2 regions of the Micromonospora sp. NPDC047730 genome follow, and region 1 is predicted to be linked to the other one. Evidence: predicted binding sites of a transcription regulator. Region 1 holds the regulator's gene; the other holds the start of a gene.
The links. The regulator HspR, encoded in region 1, represses chaperone genes until heat shock. The targets are predictions, from matches to a motif close to TTGAGTNNNNNNNACTCAA.
Positions count from the first base shown of each region.

Region 1 (9,010 bases):
CGGGCGTCGGCGTCGGCGGCCAGCCGGGCGAACCAGGCGGAGAGCGGCGCGGTCACCCGGTCGGGCAGCAGGCCCTGCCCGTCGACCGAGGTCTCGGGCAGCACGAACAGCGGGGCGGCGCCGAGATCCTGCGCGGCGAGCATCTCCGACAGGTGGGCGGCGATCTCGTCGGCCGCCTCCGGGGGCACCCGGTCCAGCACCATGGCGATCACCGCGCCCCGGGCCCGGGCGCTGCGCAGCAGCTCCCAGGGGACCGCGTCGGCGTAGCGGGCGGCGGTGGTGACGAAGAGCCAGAGGTCGGCGGCGGCCAGGAGTTGGCCGGCCAGGGCCCGGTTGGCGTCGACCACCGAGTCGATGTCGGGCGCGTCGAGGAAGGCCAACCCGGGCGGCAGGGCGGGGGCGGTGACCAGTTGCAGGGTGCGCGGGTCCTCGCTGGGCTCGTTGGTGCGGGTGAGGCCGGGCAGCAGCTCGCCCTGACGGAACCAGCCGGAGTCGGCCGGGCTGCACACCAGCACCGGGGAGCGGGTGGTGGGCCGGAGCACCCCGGCCGCGCTCACCCGTGCCTGCACCAGGCTGTTGACCAGGGTGGACTTGCCCGCGCCGGTGGACCCGCCGACCACCACGAGCAGCGGCGCGTCGAGCCGGCGCAGCCGGGGCAGCAGGTAGTCGTCGAGCTGGTCGGTGAGGCTCCTGGCGGCCTGTCGGGCGGGCTCGGCGGAGGGCAGCGCCAGCGGGAACCGGGCCGCCCCGATCGCGGCGCGCAGGCCGGCCAGCGCGGCGGGCAGGCTGTCGTCCCCGGTGGTGGCGGGCCGGTCCTCCCCGGCGTCCGTGGAGCCGGTGCGGGCTGCGACGGTGGGCGCGTCGGCCTGGGTGGCGGAGTCGCCGTGCGTCGTCACCGCTAAAGCGTGCCCGACCGACGCAAGGGAAGACAACCGGCCGGTAGTACCCGTGACTTGCGTCGGGTCGGCTCAACCTCGACTTGACGATTTCCGGGGGCGTGGCACTATTGAGTCAAGTTCACTCAACTTGTGGTGGGGTCGCTGCGGGCGACGCCGCCACGCAGCTCAGGGCGGTGCCCACGAGCGGCTCACAACGTCACGAAGCGAGGAAGCGAAGATGGCACGTGCGGTCGGTATCGACCTCGGCACGACGAACTCCTGCGTCAGCGTCCTGGAGGGCGGTGAGCCCACCGTCATCGCCAACGCTGAGGGCTCGCGGACGACCCCGTCGATCGTCGCGTTCGCCCGCAACGGCGAGGTGCTTGTCGGTGAGGTCGCCAAGCGCCAGGCGGTGACCAACCCGGACCGGACGATCCGCTCGGTCAAGCGGGAGGTCGGCACCAACTGGTCCGTCGACATCGACGGCAAGAAGTACACCCCGCAGGAGATCTCGGCCCGCACGCTGATGAAGCTCAAGCGGGACGCCGAGGCGTACCTGGGCGAGCAGATCACCGACGCGGTGATCACCGTCCCGGCCTACTTCAACGACAGCCAGCGCCAGGCCACCAAGGAGGCCGGCGAGATCGCCGGCTTCAACGTGCTGCGGATCGTGAACGAGCCGACCGCGGCGGCCCTGGCGTACGGGCTGGACAAGGGCTCCAAGGAGCAGACCGTCCTGGTCTTCGACCTCGGCGGCGGCACCTTCGACGTGTCGCTGCTCGAGCTGGCCGAGGGCGTCATCGAAGTCAAGTCGACCAGCGGTGACAACAACCTCGGTGGTGACGACTGGGACCAGCGCATCATCGACCACCTGGTGAAGACCTTCCGGGGCGAGCACGGCATCGACCTGGCCCAGGACAAGATGGCCCTGCAGCGGCTCCGCGAGGCGGCCGAGAAGGCCAAGATCGAGCTGTCCGCCGCCACCACCACCAACATCAACCTGCCGTACATCACGGCCGGCGCGGCGGGGCCGCTGCACCTGGACGTGACGCTCAGCCGGGCCGAGTTCCAGCGGATGACGCAGGACCTGCTGGACCGCTGCAAGGGCCCGTTCGAGCAGGCCGTGAAGGACGCCGGCATCAAGGTCTCCGACGTCGAGCACGTCATCCTGGTCGGCGGCTCGACCCGCATGCCGGCCGTGACCGACCTGGTCAAGCAGCTCACCGGCAAGGAGCCCAACAAGGGCGTCAACCCGGACGAGGTCGTCGCCGTCGGCGCCGCCCTGCAGGCCGGTGTGCTCAAGGGCGAGGTCAAGGACGTCCTGCTGCTCGACGTGACCCCGCTGAGCCTGGGCATCGAGACCAAGGGCGGCATCTTCACCAAGCTGATCGAGCGCAACACCACCATCCCGACCAAGCGCTCCGAGGTCTTCACCACGGCGGACGACAACCAGCCGTCGGTGCTGATCCAGGTGTTCCAGGGCGAGCGGGAGATCGCGGCCTACAACAAGAAGCTCGGCACCTTCGAGCTGACCGGCCTCCCGCCGGCGCCGCGCGGCGTGCCGCAGATCGAGGTCACCTTCGACATCGACGCCAACGGCATCGTCAACGTCCACGCGAAGGACCTCGGCACCGGCAAGGAGCAGAAGATGACGATCACCGGCGGCTCCTCGCTGCCGAAGGACGACATCGAGCGCATGCGCCGCGACGCCGAGGAGCACGCCGAGGACGACAAGCGCCGCCGCGACGAGGCCGAGACCCGCAACCTGGCCGAGGCGCTCCAGTGGCAGACCGAGAAGTTCCTGGCCGAGAGCGGCGACAAGCTGCCGTCGGAGTCCCGTGACCAGATCAACGAGGCGCTCGGCGAGCTGCGCGGCGCCCTCGGTGGTCAGGACATCGAGAAGATCAAGTCGGCGCACGAGCGGCTGGCGCAGGTCTCCCAGCAGGCCGGTTCGCTGCTCTACAGCCAGCAGGGCGAGCAGCCGGGCGAGGCCGGCCCGGGTGCCGCGGGTGCGGCGGGCGCCGGGGCGACCGGTGGCGCGCAGGCCGGTGGCGCGGACGACGTGGTCGACGCGGAGATCGTGGACGAGGACAAGAAGTGACGGTCCGTCCCCGGACACGGCACCACGGCAGAGGGATGAGGTAACCCCATGACGGAGAAGCCACGAGCCGCCGACCCGGGTGCGACCGGGTCGACGCCGGGTGGCTCCGCGCCCGCCGAGCAGGCCGGCGACGGGCCGCGGGTCGTCATCCGCAACAACCGCAAGATCAGTGAGACCAACGAGCCGGCCGCCGCCGACGCCGGGTCGGACGCCCCGGCCGAGGGTCTGGTCGAGGAGGCCGAGGTCGTGGTCGACGAGATCGAGGTCGAGGCGGCCGAGGTGGCCGGCCCGCCGGTGGTGGACGCCCCGGCACAGCCGGCCGACGGCGGCGGGACCGCGCTCGGCGCCGAACTGGAGGCGCTGCGCAAGGACCTCGACGAGCGGACCCGGGACCTGCAGCGGGTGACGGCGGAGTACGCCAACTACCGCAAGCGGGTGGACCGGGACAAGGGTCTGGTCACCGAGCAGGCGACCGGCGCGGTGCTCGCCGCGCTGCTGCCGATCCTCGACGACCTGGACCGGGCCCGCGAGCACGGCGACCTGGTCGGGCCGTTCGGCACGGTGGCCGAGCAGCTCACCACGGCGCTCGGCAAGTTCGGGCTGACGGCGTTCGGCGAGCAGGGCGACCCGTTCGACCCGACCCGGCACGAGGCGGTGGCCCACCAGACCTCGGCCGACGTCACCGAGCCGACCTGCGTGCAGGTGATGCGCCGGGGCTACCAGGTCGGGGAGCGGCTGCTGCGACCCGCCATGGTCGCGGTCGCCGACCCGGAGTAGTGCGCAACGACGACCGGATCGTCCCGCCCACCCCGAACGGGTGGGCGGGACGGTCGGTCCCCAGGTAGGGAGGGGGTGGACCGGTGAGTTCCAAGGACTGGATCGAGAAGGACTTCTACGCCGTGCTGGGCGTGGACAAGGCCGCCTCCGGCGACGACATCAAGAAGGCCTACCGGAAGCTGGCGCGGGATTCACACCCGGACCACAACCCCGGTGACCCGAAGGCCGAGGAGCGTTTCAAGGCCGCCTCCGAGGCGTATGCGGTGCTCGGCGACGACGCCAAGCGCCGCGAGTACGACGAGCTGCGCTCGCTGTTCGGCTCGGGCGCGTTCCGGCGCAACGCCCGTGGCGCCGGCCAGCCCGGCGGCATGCCGTTCGACGTCTCCGACCTGTTCGGGGGCGCGGCCGGTGGGGGTGGCGACCGCCGCTTCGGCGGGGCCGGCTTCCAGGACCTGTTCAGTTCGATCTTCACCGGCGGCGCCGCTGGTCCCGGCGGCGGGCCGGCCGCACCCCGGGGCCCGGCGCGGGGCCGGGACGTCGAGGCCGAGGTGGCCCTCGACTTTGGCGACGCCGTACGCGGGGTGACCGTCCCGTTGACGCTGCGCGCGCCGGGGGTCTGCGACACCTGCCACGGCAACGGGGCCAAGCCCGGCACCCAGCCGCGCACCTGCCCGGTGTGCCACGGAGCCGGGGTGACCACCCGCAACCAGGGGTCGTTCAGCTTCTCCGAGCCGTGCCGCAACTGCCAGGGCGTGGGCACGATCGTGGAGGAGAAGTGCCCGGAGTGTCAGGGCACCGGCGGGGTCACCAAGACCCGCACGCTGAACGTCCGCTTCCCGGCCGGGGTGGCCGACGGCCAGAAGATCCGGCTGGCGGGGCGGGGCGAGCCCGGCGCGCGGGGCGGCCCGGCCGGGGACCTCTTCGTACACGTCAAGGTGCGACCGGACGAGCTGTTCGGGCGTACGGGCGACGACCTCACGCTGACCGTGCCGATCACGTTCGCGGAGGCCGTGCTCGGCACGGACCTGCGGGTGCCCACCCTCGACGGCGCGGTGACCCTGCGGGTGCCACCGGGCACGCCGAGCGGCCGGATCCTGCGGGCCCGCGGCAAGGGGGTGGTCCGCCGTGACGGGCGGGCGGGTGACCTGCTGGTGACCCTCGACGTGGTGGTGCCCGCGCGGGTGTCCGACGAGGCGCGTACGGCGTTGGAGAGCTTCGCCGCGCAGACCCCGCCGGCCGCCCGGGAACATCTCGACGCGCGGGTGCGTCGATTCAGTTGACCCGGTGTTCAGTCGGCTCGGTGGAGTGCACGCGGAGGTGAGCGGGATGTCGGACGAGTTCGTCGGTTCGGGTGACCCTGCCTACGAGGCCAAGGTGCTGATGATCTCGGTGGCGGCACGGATGGCGGGGATGCACCCGCAGACCCTGCGCCAGTACGACCGGCTGGGCCTGGTCCAGCCGGGCCGGGCGGCCGGCGGTGGCCGCCGCTACAGCGTGCGGGACGTGGTGCTGCTGCGCGAGGTGCAGCGGCTCAGCCAGGACGACGGCATCAACCTGGCGGGGGTCAAGCGCATCATCGGGCTGGAGCGGCTGCTGGAGCAGGCCCAGCAGCGGGTGGCCCGGCTGGAGGCGGAGCTGGACGCCGCGTACCGCCGGATCGCCGAGCTGGAGTCCCTGGCCCGCTTCCCGGGCAGCGACCTCGTCCCGACCAACCGCACCTCCACCGCGCTGGTGGTCTGGCGTCCCCGGCGGGGCCCCGACCGCTGACGACACCTCACCGCGCCCGGCCGCCCTCCCGCGGCCGGGCGCGGTCGTCTTTCCGCCGCCGCCACCGCCCGGGACGTGCGTCGTCTCCGCAGGCGCCCGCGGTTGCCGGTTCCCGGGCGGGGACGGCGCCGGATCCGCTAGCCTCAAAATCAGGTCCAACCATCTCAATCCGGACTCCGATGGCAGGGGGAGCCATGACGGAAGCGGCGAGGAAGGTTGCCCAGCAGACCGAGGACCGGCTCGACGAGGTGGCGAAGAACGTCCGGGAGAGATTCGACCGGTTCACCGAGAGCCGCTTCACCGACGAGATCAAGAACGGCAGGTTCGCCGACCAGGTCGACCACGGCATCGACCAGGGACGCGACGAGGCGAGACGCCGCGAGCAGGGCGGATCGGAACACTGACGTTCCGCCGACGTGCGGGCCGGGACCCACGGGGGGTCCCGGCCCGTTCGCCGTCCGGAGGCGGGCCGGGACGCCAGAGGTCCCGGGCGGGGGTCCCGGCCCGTTCGCCGTTGTGAAGTGCGAGCCCGGGGGTGCGCCGTGCGGGTGCGTGGGGCGCTCAGGCGATGCGGCGGTTCTCCCGGACCAGGCCGCCCTCGCACCAGTCCCGGTAGACGAAGAGCTCCGGCCGGGCCAGCAGCGCCCGGCTGTTGTACGCCCAGGTGCGCATCAGGTCGTCGCCGTTCCGCTCGGCCTGCTCGACCAGCTTCCGGAAGCGCCGCTTCGGGTGGGCGCGGAAGTTCGTCCGGATGCCGTCGGCGGCGTAGATGTAGAGGCAGTGCAGGGCGAACCGGCGGGCCGGGCAGGTCGCGTCCATCGCCAGGTCGAAGAGCACCGCCACCAGCCGGTCACCGGAGACCAGCAGGTCCCAGTCCGGCGGCATGGAGGTCAGCGGCACGGAGTCGGGCTGGAAGGCCCACGCGCGCAGCTCGGCGGGGGTCGGATCGACGGGGTTGGCAAAGCCGTGGAACGTCGACTCCTGCACGCTCACCGGCCAACCTTCCGCTCTCGTCCGCGGGGGCTCAGGCCGTCCGCGACCTCTGGCTGCTGGGGCGAAACGGTAGCCCGGCGCGTTCACCGGCGGTAGGCCCCGCCGGAGGCAATTCGACAACCGTTGGGCGAGGGCCGGGCCGACCGTACGGTCGACCCGGCCCGGACGGTGCCGTCGGTCAGTCGTGCGCCGGCACCGGTTGGGCCCGCTGGGCCGCGCCGCGCCTCCGCAGCCACCGCTTGAACCACGCGAAGTCGGGCAGCCGCGCCAGCATCGGCCCGGTCACGACCGTGATCAGCACGTACGCCGTGGCGAGCGCCGCCAGCTTCGGATCGACGCTGCCGGCGGCCACCGCGAGCCCCGCGATGACGATGGAGAACTCTCCCCGGGGCACCAGGGTCAGGCCGGCCCGCCAGCGACCGGGTTCGGCGATGCCGACCCGGCGGGCCGCCAGGTAACCGGTGAGCGTCTTCGTCGCCATGGTGATCACGGCCAGCGCGAGCGCGGGCAGCAGCACCGGCGGGATGTCCCGCGGGTCCGTGACCAGACCGAAGAAGACGAAGAAGACCGCCGCGAAGAGGTCCCGCAGCGGGGTGAGCAGCTCGGTCGCGTGGTGCGCCACCGGCCCGGAGAGCGCGATGCCGACCAGGAACGCGCCGACCGCCGCCGACACCTGGAGCTTCGCCGCGATGCCCGCCACCAGCAGGGTCATCCCGAGTACGCCGAGCAGCAGCGCCTCCGGGTCCTTCGCCGACATGGCGGTGGAGATCAGGTTGCCGTACTTGATCGCGACCACCAGCACCAGCAGCACGGTGCCGACCGCGACACCGAGCGCGATGCCGCCGCCCAGCAGGCCGCTGCCGGCGAGCACCGCGGTCGCCAGGGGCAGGTAGAACGCCATCGCGAGGTCCTCGATCACCAGGATCGAGAGGATCACCGGGGTCTCCCGGTTACCGAGGCGGCCCAGGTCGGCGAGGACCTTGGCGATGACCCCCGAGGAGGAGACCCAGGTGATGCCGGCGAGCACCAGGGCGGCGACCCAGTCCCAGCCGAGCAGCAGCGCGAACGCCGCCCCGGGCAGCGCGTTCAGCAGCCCGTCGATCAGGCCGGCCGGGGCCGCGGCGCGCAGGTTGCCGACCAACTCGTTGGCCGAGTATTCCAGGCCCAGCATGACCAGCAGCAGGATCACGCCGATCTCGGCGCCGACCGCGAAGAACTCCTCGCTGGCGGCCAGGGGCAGCAGGCCGCCGTGCCCGAACGCGAGCCCGGCGAGCAGGTAGAGGGGGATGGGCGATAGGCCGATCCGGCGGCTCAGCCGGCCGAGGAGGCCGAGCAGGAAGAGCAGTGCGCCGACTTCGATGAGCAGTGTTGTCGTTTCGTGCATCCGCGCCTCAGCCGTCCGGGTCGCTGTCGGCAAGGATGGCTGTCACCCCGTCGAGGCCCTGACGGGTCCCGACCACGACCACCACGTCACCGGCGGCGAAGCGGAAGGAGGGCTCCGGCGAGACGATCACCTCGCCGTGGCGCAGCACGGCCACGATCGAGGCGCCCGTGCGGGAACGTGCCTGCGTGTCCCCGAGCTTCCGGTTGACGTACTTCGAGCCGGCCGGAATGGCGATCTGCTCGGTGAGCAGGCCGGCGGCCTGCTCCCGCAGCCCGGACAGCTGACCGAGCATCAGCGACGCGCCGAGGATGTCGGCGAGCGCCTCCGCCTCGTCGTCCGTCAGCGGTATGTCGTGCTGACATGAGTCGGGATCGTCCGGGTCGTACAGGACGAGGTCACGGCGGCCATTGCGGTGGGATACCACACCGAGGCGGCGACCGGACTCCGTCAACAGATCGTGACGGACCCCGATTCCCGGCAGGGCGGTCTGTTCAACACGTACGCGCACCCGGCCAGGCTACCCCTGGTCGGCCCGCGCAGATCTTGGCAACGAGCGTCGTTCCGCTGCGTGGTCGCTCAGCGCTTCTCCGCCACGAGAACGGCCCGTCCAATCGATCACGCAACCCCTGGGCATGTCCGGACGGCGAGAGTGATCCAGCTCACACCATCAGGGTTGAGCGGAATAGGCTCAACTCTGGTTGTGTCCTTCCCAGTGGACACGCCGATCCGGGGGAGCCCATGAACACGGAACGACTCACCACCAAGAGCCGCGAGACCATCACCGGTGCCGTCGCGATGGCGAACCAGCGCGGTCACGCCACCGTGGAGCCCTGGCACCTGCTGCTGGCGCTGCTGGACACCGAGGGCTCGACCGCCGCCGGCCTGCTGCGCGCCGTCGGGGCCGACCCCGCCGAGCTGCGCCGGGTCGCCCAGCGCTCGGTCGACGCCCTGCCCGCCGCGCGCGGCTCCAGCATCGCCGAGCCGACCCTGGCCCGCGAGTTCGTCAACGCCATCGGGGCCGCCGAGCAGATCGCCCGGCCGCTCGGCGACGAGTACACCTCCACCGAGCACCTGCTCGCCGGCCTGGCCCGGGTGGGTGGCGCGGTGTCG
Region 1 covers NZ_JBIDCU010000002.1:381,368-390,377, forward strand. The annotation lists gene ACGF5G_RS07240 (ABC transporter) at 1-896, opposite strand, end outside; gene dnaK (molecular chaperone DnaK) at 1,117-2,979, shown strand; gene grpE (nucleotide exchange factor GrpE) at 3,028-3,756, shown strand; gene dnaJ (molecular chaperone DnaJ) at 3,840-5,036, shown strand; gene ACGF5G_RS07260 (heat shock protein transcriptional repressor HspR) at 5,083-5,523, shown strand; gene ACGF5G_RS07265 (hypothetical protein) at 5,718-5,927, shown strand; gene ACGF5G_RS07270 (hypothetical protein) at 6,085-6,516, opposite strand; gene ACGF5G_RS07275 (cation:proton antiporter) at 6,695-7,900, opposite strand; gene ACGF5G_RS07280 (TrkA C-terminal domain-containing protein) at 7,908-8,408, opposite strand; gene clpB (ATP-dependent chaperone ClpB) at 8,639-9,010, shown strand, end outside.

Region 2 (9,010 bases), on a different contig from region 1:
CGCGACCGCCGCGGCGACCGGCAGGGTGGCGGCCGCCACGGGAACCACCATCCGCAACCGGGCGACCAGCGGCACCGCGCCGACGACCGCCGCGCCCAGCCAGGCCCAGGTGGGCCACGCTCCGGCGGCGACCGGCGCCACCAGCGGGACGCTCAGCACCGCCACGGCGGCGAACGCCACGCGGCACCGGCGGCGGACCCGGTCCGCCACGTCCGGTGTCACGGTCGCGTACAGGGCCACGGCCAGCACCGCGGCGACCGCGGCGAGCCCGACCGCACCGAGCGCCACCCGCAGGCCCGACGGCTCCCGGGCCAGCCCGATCGCGGGCAGGAACAGGCCGGAGGCCACCCCGGTGGCGAGGGACACCAGCGCACCGGTCCGGGCCCGGCGCAGGCGCCGGTCCGGTCCGGACACCGTCGGGTCGAACGCCACGGTCCGAATGGTAGGGCGTGGCGGCGGCCCACCGCCGTACGCGGGATGCACGGATCGGCGGTGCGTTCCGCACGGTCGACCGGTGACACGGCGCGGGTGTCCGGCGCGCCCGTCCGGCCGCAGGCTCGGTGGCATGACGGAGACGACGACGAACGCCAACCCGACGACGCCGCACGTCGGTCACGCGCGACCGCGCGCCGCGCTCCTGCGGCACCTGCTGGAGATGGCGCTGGCCATGATCGCCGGCATGCTGCTGCTCGGGCCGCTCCGCGCGGCCGTGGGCACATCGCTCGGCGTCTCCCCCGACCTCGGACGGGCCGACGTCGGCGCCGTGCTGATGGCGACGGACATGAGCGTCGGCATGGCGGTGTGGATGCGGTACCGGAGGCACTCCTGGGCCGCCGTCGGGGAGATGATCGCGGCGATGTACCTGCCGGTCCTGGTGCTGTTCGTACCGTTCCGGGCCGGGCTGGTCGGCGCGGACGCCCTGCTCCTCGGCAGCCACCTGCTGATGCTCCCGGCGATGGCGCTCGCGGTGTTGCGGCGGCGCGCCGAGTACGCCCGGCACCCGGCCGCCGCCCGCGTGGTTCCGCGTCACCGGCTGCTGGCGGCGCTGGTGCGCCGCTGGCCGACGGGGCTCGCCCTGCTGGTGACGCTGGACATGCTCCTCTCCCCGTGGGTGCCCCCGGCGCTGTTCCTGCTGGCGCTGCCGGCGGCCTACCTGGTCATCGGCGCGGCGCGCGGGCAGCTGGGCGAGCGCCGGGTGCTCGTCCTCCAGGTGGCCGGGCTGGCCGGCTGGGCGGCGCTGGCGCTGGTCGCCGCCGTGGTCGACCACGGGCTGGCGGGCTGGCTGGTGGCCGCCGGCTGGCTCGGACACGCGGCCTGGGACGTGGTGCACCACCGCGCGAACCGGGTCGTCCCGCGCGGCTACGCCGAGTGGTGCGCGGTCTTCGACATGGTCGTCGGGCTCGCCGTCGTGCTGGCTCTGCTGACCCGCTGACCCCGACCGGGGTGGGTCGCCGGCACGGGGCGGCGACCCACCCCGGCGGGCTGTTGTGCCGGTCGCCGGAACCGCCGGCCGGCGATGATGAAAAGCTTGCCGCATGAGTTCCGCACCCGTACGGCACGACCCACCGACCGACCCCTCCCCGGACACCACCGACGAGGTGACCGCCTTCGCGGATCTCGGACTGCGCGCCGAGCTGCTGGGCGCGTTGTCCGCCCTCGGCTACGAGGAGCCCACGCCGATCCAGCGGGAGGCGATCCCTCCCCTGCTGGCCGGGCGGGACCTGCTCGGGCAGGCGGCCACCGGTACGGGCAAGACCGCCGCGTTCGCCCTGCCGCTGCTGCAGCGGATGCCCGACGAGCGGCCCGGCGACCCGGTGGCGCTGGTGCTGGTCCCGACGCGGGAGCTGGCGGTGCAGGTGTCGGAGGCGTTCCACCGCTACGGCAAGGACCTGGGCACCCGGGTGCTGCCCATCTACGGCGGCCAGCCGATCGGCCGGCAGCTGCGCGCCCTGGACATGGGCGTGGACGTGGTGGTGGCGACCCCGGGCCGGGCGCTGGACCACATCGCCCGGGGCACGCTCAACCTGGGCTCACTGGCCACGGTCGTGCTCGACGAGGCCGACGAGATGCTCGACATGGGCTTCGCCGAGGACATCGAGGCGATCCTGGAGCACACGCCCGCGCAGCGGCAGACGGTGCTGTTCTCGGCGACGATGCCGGCGCGGATCGACGGGCTGGCCCGCCAGCACCTGACCGACCCGGTGCGCATCCTCATCGCCCGGGAGCAGCCGGTGGCCGGGGAGGCGCCCCGGGTGCGGCAGAGCGCGTACATCGTCGCCCGGGCGCACAAGCCGGCGGCGCTGGGCCGGGTGCTGGACGTCGAGTCCCCCACCGCGGCGATCGTCTTCTGTCGCAGCCGGGAAGAGGTCGACCGGCTCACCGAGACCATGAACGGCCGGGGCTACCGGGCCGAGGCGCTGCACGGCGGGATGAGTCAGGAGCAGCGCGACCGGGTGATGGGCCGGCTGCGCACGGGCACCGCGGACCTGCTGGTGGCCACCGACGTGGCCGCCCGCGGCCTCGACGTCGAGCAGCTCACCCACGTCGTCAACTACGACGTGCCGTCGGCCCCCGAGTCGTACGTGCACCGGATCGGCCGGGTGGGCCGCGCCGGGCGGGAGGGCGTGGCGATCACCCTCGCCGAGCCGCGCGAGCACCGGATGCTCAAGACCATCGAGCGGGTCACCGGCCAGCGGATCACCATCGACAAGATCCCGACGGTGGCGGACATGCGCACCCGGCGGCTGGAGCTGACCCAGGGCGCGCTGCGGGAGAGCCTGCTGGAGGACGACCTCGACCCGTACCGGGCGATCGTCGAGTCGTTGACCGACGAATTCGACCTGGTGGAGGTGGCGCTCGCGGCGGTGAAGCTGGCGCACGAGGCGACCTCGCCGGGCGCCGACGACGAGGAGGAGATCCCGCAGGTGCCGGTCCGGGCTCCGCGCGAGGGGCGGCCGGAGGGCGGCGGCCGGGGCGAGCGGCGCGGCGGTGGCCGGCCCCGCACCGGCGGCACCACGCAGGTCTTCATCGGCCTCGGCCGGCGTGCCGGGGTCCGCCCGCAGGACCTGGTCGGCGCGATCACCGGCGAGACGGGGGTCAGCGGCCGGGACATCGGCTCGATCGAGATCGCCGACCGGTTCTCGCTGGTGGAGGTGCCCTACGCCGTGGCCGACGAGGTGATCGCGGGGCTGCGCGGCAGCACGATCAAGGGCCGCAAGGCGACCGTACGCCGGGATCGTGACGGTGACGGCGGCGGCGAGCGCCGCTTCGACGGGGCCGACCGGCGCGAGCGCCGCGACCGCGACTTCGGCGACCGGCGCGACCGGCGCTGACGACGACACCACCGTCCCCACCGGCGACAAGCAGCACGCGCGCACCGAGGCCCCCGCCGTTCCGGGCGGGGGTCTCGTCGCGTTCGCGCAGCGGTCAGTCGGCCGGCTCCGTGGCCACCCGTTCGGCGTGCTCCTGCTGCACGGCGCGAGCGGTGGTGAGGAAGTCGACGATCGTCTCGAGCTGTCCGTGGTCGTACCGCGTCAGCGCCCGCAGGCCGGCTTCGCCGACCGGCCGGTAGATCCTCTGCTCGGCCGCCCGGGCCGCCTCGGTCGCCTCGACCAGCACCCGACGCCGGTTGGCGGCGTCCCGGGTACGCGCCACCAGGCCGACCCGTTCGAGCCGGTCGATGACGGTGGTGGTGGCCGCCGGGCTGAGCCGCAGCGCCGCCGTCAACTCGCCGGCCGTCACCGGCCCGTGGCCGAGGACGACGTCCAGCGCCCGCAGATCCGTCCGGTTGATCCCCAGCCGGCCGGCGGCCGCCTCGTCGAAGGCGTCGAAGCTCTGCTGCAGCAGCCGGATCTCCCGGGCCACGCGGTACACCAGCTCACTTTTCGACATTCGAATCTTCCTGCTAGCTTAGATTTCGACAGTCGAACTTTAGCAGGGAGCGACCATGACCGAGAACGACCGCAGGGAGATCCGCGAGCTGTTCGACCGGCTGCTACGGGCGTGGACCGACAACGACGCGGTCGCGTACGGCGCCTGCTTCACCGAGGACTCCGACTACGTCTCGTACGACGGCACCCGGGCGGCCGGACGGGCACCGATGCAGGACGCGCACGACCGGCTCTTCCGGGGCGTACTCGCCGGATCTGCGCTGGTCGGCGAGGTGGAGTCGATCCGGGCGGTGACCGCCGACGTGGCCGTCGTGCACGGCACCGGCTCGGTGCTGATGCCCTGGCGCTCCCGGCTGCCCCGGCGCCGGCTGTCCCGCCAGACCCTGGTCGCCGTGCGGACGCCGGCGGGGTGGCGGTTCACCGCGCTGCACAACGGTCGGGTCCGCCCGATAGGGATCCCCGCGCCCGACTCGGCACCGGCCCGGCTGTCCCGCACGATGGGGCGGTACGCCCGACGGCTCGGGCTGGGCCGCGCCTGACCGGCGGGACCCGCACACGCGGCGGCCCCCGGCGCCCCGTGGGCGCCGGGGGCCGCCGGGTGACGGGGGCCGCCGGGTGACGGGCCGGTCAGGCCGCGGTCAATGCCTGGCCGCCCAGGGCGTCCGCGTCGACGTCGGCGGGGCGCAGCGCCAGGGCGAGCACGTCGGCGACGTCGGCGAGGGTGTGGACCGTCAGCGCCTCACGGACCTCGGCCGGCAGGTCGTCGAGGTCCGGCTCGTTGCGGGCCGGGATGATCACCTCGGTCAGGCCGGCCCGGTGGGCGGCGAGCAGCTTCTGCTTCACCCCGCCGATGGGCAGCACCCGGCCGGAGAGGGTCACCTCACCGGTCATCCCGAACTCGGGCCGCACCGGCCGGCCGGCGGCCAGCGAGGCGAGGGCGGTGACCATGGTGATGCCGGCGCTGGGGCCGTCCTTGGGCACCGCGCCCGCCGGCACGTGCAGGTGGATCCGCCGCCCGGCGAGGGCGTTCGGGTCCAGCCCGAGCCGGCGCCCGTTGGAGCGCAGGTACGACAGCGCGATGTGCGCGGATTCCTTCATCACGTCGCCGAGCTGGCCGGTCAGGGTCAGCCCCGGCTCGCCCTCCATGCTGGTGGCCTCGATGAAGAGCACGTCGCCGCCGGCGCCGGTGACCGCCAGGCCGGTCGCCACGCCGGGCACCGCCGTCCGCTCCGCCGACTCCGGGGTGAACTTCGGCCGCCCGAGGTAGGTGGCGAGGTTGTCGGCGTCGACACGGACCGGCGCCGGGTCGGTGGCCAGGGCCACCGCGACCTTGCGGAGGATCTTCGCCAGCGCCCGTTCGAGCTGGCGCACGCCGGCCTCCCGGGTGTACTCGCCGGCGATCCGGGCGAGGGCGTCGTCGCCGAAGCCGACCTCCTCGACGGTCAACCCGGCCCGTTCCCGCTGCCGGGGCAGCAGGTGGTCCCGGGCGATGGCGACCTTCTCCTCCTCGGTGTACCCGTCCAGGGTGACCAACTCCATCCGGTCCAGCAGCGGGCCGGGGATGGTCTCCACCACGTTGGCGGTGGCCAGGAAGAGCACGTCGGAGAGGTCGAGGTCGACCTCCAGGTAGTGGTCGCGGAAGGTGTGGTTCTGCGCCGGGTCGAGCACCTCCAGCAGGGCGGCGGCCGGGTCGCCGGAGTAGCCGACGGCCAGCTTGTCGACCTCGTCGAGGAGCACAACCGGGTTCATCGAGCCGGCCTCGCGCAGGGCGCGCACGATCCGGCCGGGCAGCGCGCCGACGTACGTGCGGCGGTGGCCCCGGATCTCGGCCTCGTCGCGGACACCGCCGAGGGAGACCCGGACGAAGTTGCGCCCGAGCGCGCGGGCGACCGACTCGCCGAGGCTGGTCTTGCCGACACCGGGCGGGCCGGCCAGGGCGAGCACCGCGCCGGAGCCGCGGCCACCGACGACGCCGAGGTTCCGCTCGGCGCGCCGGTTGCGCACCGCGAGGTACTCCAGGATGCGGTCCTTCACGTCGGCCAGGCCGGCGTGGTCGGCGTCGAGCACCGCGCGGGCCGCGGCCAGGTCGGTGTTGTCCTCGGTACGGGTGCTCCACGGCATCTCCAGCACCGTGTCGAGCCAGGTGCGGATCCAGCCCGCCTCCGGGGAGGCGTCGCTGGCCCGCTCCAGCTTGCCGACCTCGCGCAGCGCCGCCTCGCGTACCTTCTCGGGCAGGTCGGCGGCCTCGACGCGGGCGCGGTAGTCGGCGGAGCCGTCCGGCTCGTCCTCGCCGAGTTCCTTGCGGATGGCGGCGAGCTGCTGGCGGAGCAGGAACTCCCGCTGGGACTTCTCCAGCCCCTCGCGGACGTCGGTGTTGATCTGCTCGGCGATCTCCTGCTCGGCCAGGTGGTCCTTCACCCAGCCGACGAGCAGTTCCAGCCGGGCGGTGACGTCCGGCGCGGCGAGCAGCTCGGTCTTCTGGGCGAGGCTGAGCCAGGAGACGTAGCCGGCCGAGTCGGCCAGCTCGGAGAGGTCGGTCATCCGCTCGATCGCGTCGATGACCTGCCAGGCGCCGCGCTGCTGGAGCACGGACGTCATCAGGGCGCGGTACTCGCGGGCGAGTTCGCGGGCGCGGCCGGCGGGGGCGGGCTCGTCGAGTTCGGTCGCCTCGACCCAGAGGGCGGCGCCGGGTCCCGGGACCCCGGAGCCGATCCGGGCGCGGGAGAGGCCGCGGACGACGGCGGCCGGTTCGCCGCTGGGCAGCCGGCCCACCTTCTCGATGGTGGCGACCGCGCCGATCGGGCCGTACTCGCCATCGAGGCGGGGTACGGCGAGCAGCTTGCCCTCGCCGGTGGCGCGGGCCGCGTCGACAGCGGCCTGGGTGGTGGGGTCGAGGGTCACCGGGATGACCATGCCGGGCAGCAGCACGGCGTCGGTCAGGGGCAGTACCGGAAGAGTTGCCATCGAACACCTGCTATCGCGTTGAGTTGAGCGTGTCCAACTCAAGTAACAAAGCGTTCCCCTTGTTCCGCACTGTGACCCAGACCACTTCCCCGCGCCACCCGGCGCGTCCGGGAGCAGCAGCTCACGCACCGGCGCCGAGGCCGCGGCGCTCGCCGGCCACGCCGACGTGCTGGCCACCCGAACTCCCCCGCCTTTGCGCCGGCCGCGCCGATTTCCCGCGATAACGCGACCCGCCGAAATGAAAACGACGCGTATTGTTGCGCAATTGCGGTGCGATAGGTCAAACTTTGACCACACCCCGCCCCACACAGGGAGTAATTGGCGATGGCGAGAAAAGTAATCACTGTTCTGACCGACGACCTCGACGGCGGAAAGGCTGACCGGACCGTCGAGTTCAGTCTGGACGGCGTGGCGTACACCATCGACGTCTCCGACGAGAACGCGGGCGTGCTGCGCAAGGCCCTCGACCCGTACATCAGCGCTGGCCGGCGGATCGGGCGCGGCACCGTCGACGTCGGGCGGGCACCCCGCCGGGCGGGCACCCCGGGCGGCGCGGGAATGGACCGGGAGCAGAACCGGGCCATCCGGGAATGGGCCGTCAAGAACGGCTACAAGATTTCCGAGCGCGGCCGCATCCCGGTCGAGGTCGCCGAGGCGTACAAGAACCGCTGACCTGGCGCCGGGTTCACGCTCGCGTCCACGCGGGGTCACGCTGCGGAATCAGCGGGGCCCCGCCGGTCTTTTCCCACGGCCGCCCATTCGCACGGCCCGCATCCGGCGGCGGACGCATTCGCGGGCGGCGCATTCGCCGAGCGGCCCCCACGGATCGCCGGGCGACCCCCGAGTGACCGCGCCGGGCGGATTCCCGCGACCGGACGGAACCGGGATCCGGCCCGAGGACCGGCGACCCGCCCAAGGCGGCGAAGCGGCCGGTGGCGACCCGGGCGGCCCCGGGCGCGGGTGATCACCGCCACGATTCGTGCCCGCGCGACCCGAGACCGTCGCACCCCCGGAGTGTAATGAGCGACAGCTTTGTCGGGCATTACGCAAACGCATCTCGGGGGTGGCGGATGACGCGCTGGTGGAGCCAGACGGCCGGCGGGTTGCCCCGCACGTTCTGGTACCTCTGGACGGCCACGCTGATCAACCGGCTGGGTAGCTTCGTCGCCATCTACCTCGGCGTCTACCTGGTCTCGGTGCGGGGCTTCAGCCCCGCGTACGCCGGAGTGGTGATCGGGTTGCACGGGGCCGGCAGCGCGGCGGGGAGCGTGCTCGGCGGGGTCGTCGCGGACCGGTGGGGGCGGCGGCCGGCAATGCTGGCCGGCAACGTGGCCGCCGCCGCCGCGGCCGTGTCGCTGGGCCTGAGCAACCACCCCACGGCGGTCGCGGCGCTCACCCTCCTGCTCGGGCTCTTCCTCGGCGTCGCCCGACCGGCCTTCACCGCCACCATCATCGACGTGGTGGGCGAGCGGGACCGGCTGCGCGCCCTGACGCTCAACTACTGGGCGATCAACATCGGGTTCGCCGTCGCCGCGACCGTCGCCGGCCTGCTGGTCCGCGCCGATCCGCTGCTGCTGTTCCTGGTCAACGCGGCGGTGCTGCTCGGCACCGCCGCGCTGATCGGGTTGAAGGTGCCCGAGTCGCGCCCCGCCCCGGTCACCGTCGGGCAGTTCACCCGCGCCGACTCCGGCGGGCTCGGCACGGTGCTGCGCGACCGGGTCTTCCTGACCTTCACCGCCCTCACCGGGCTGGCCTGGCTCTGCATCCAGGGCAGCGTGATGCTCCCCGTCGCGTTGCAGGCCGACGGCCTGCCGGCGTCGGCGTACGGGCCGGTCATCGCGGTCAACGGGCTGATGATCGTACTGGGGCAGCTCTTCGTGCCCCGGCTGGTCGGCCGCTTCGACCGGTCCCGCACCATCGCCGCCGCCGTCGTGGTGGTCGGCGCCGGCTTCGCGCTGACCGCGCTGGCCGACGCGGTGTGGTTCTACGCGTTCACGGTCGCCGTCTGGACGCTCGGCGAGATGCTGATGACCCCGGCGAACTCGGCGCTGACGGCGGACCTGTCGCCGGCGGCGCAGCGCGGCCGCTACCAGGGGGTCTACTCGCTCGGCTACGCCTTCGCCAGCTTCGCCGGGCCGACCCTCGGCGGGCTGGTC
Region 2 covers NZ_JBIDCU010000011.1:38,448-47,457, forward strand. The annotation lists gene ACGF5G_RS23505 (sensor histidine kinase) at 1-432, opposite strand, end outside; gene ACGF5G_RS23510 (hypothetical protein) at 566-1,432, shown strand; gene ACGF5G_RS23515 (DEAD/DEAH box helicase) at 1,536-3,332, shown strand; gene ACGF5G_RS23520 (MarR family winged helix-turn-helix transcriptional regulator) at 3,427-3,891, opposite strand; gene ACGF5G_RS23525 (SgcJ/EcaC family oxidoreductase) at 3,947-4,429, shown strand; gene lon (endopeptidase La) at 4,518-6,854, opposite strand; gene ACGF5G_RS23535 (Lsr2 family protein) at 7,179-7,526, shown strand; gene ACGF5G_RS23540 (MDR family MFS transporter) at 7,925-9,010, shown strand, end outside.
Region 2: lon (endopeptidase La) is a predicted target of HspR. The motif match lies at 6,878-6,896, and genes of this name have one in related genera.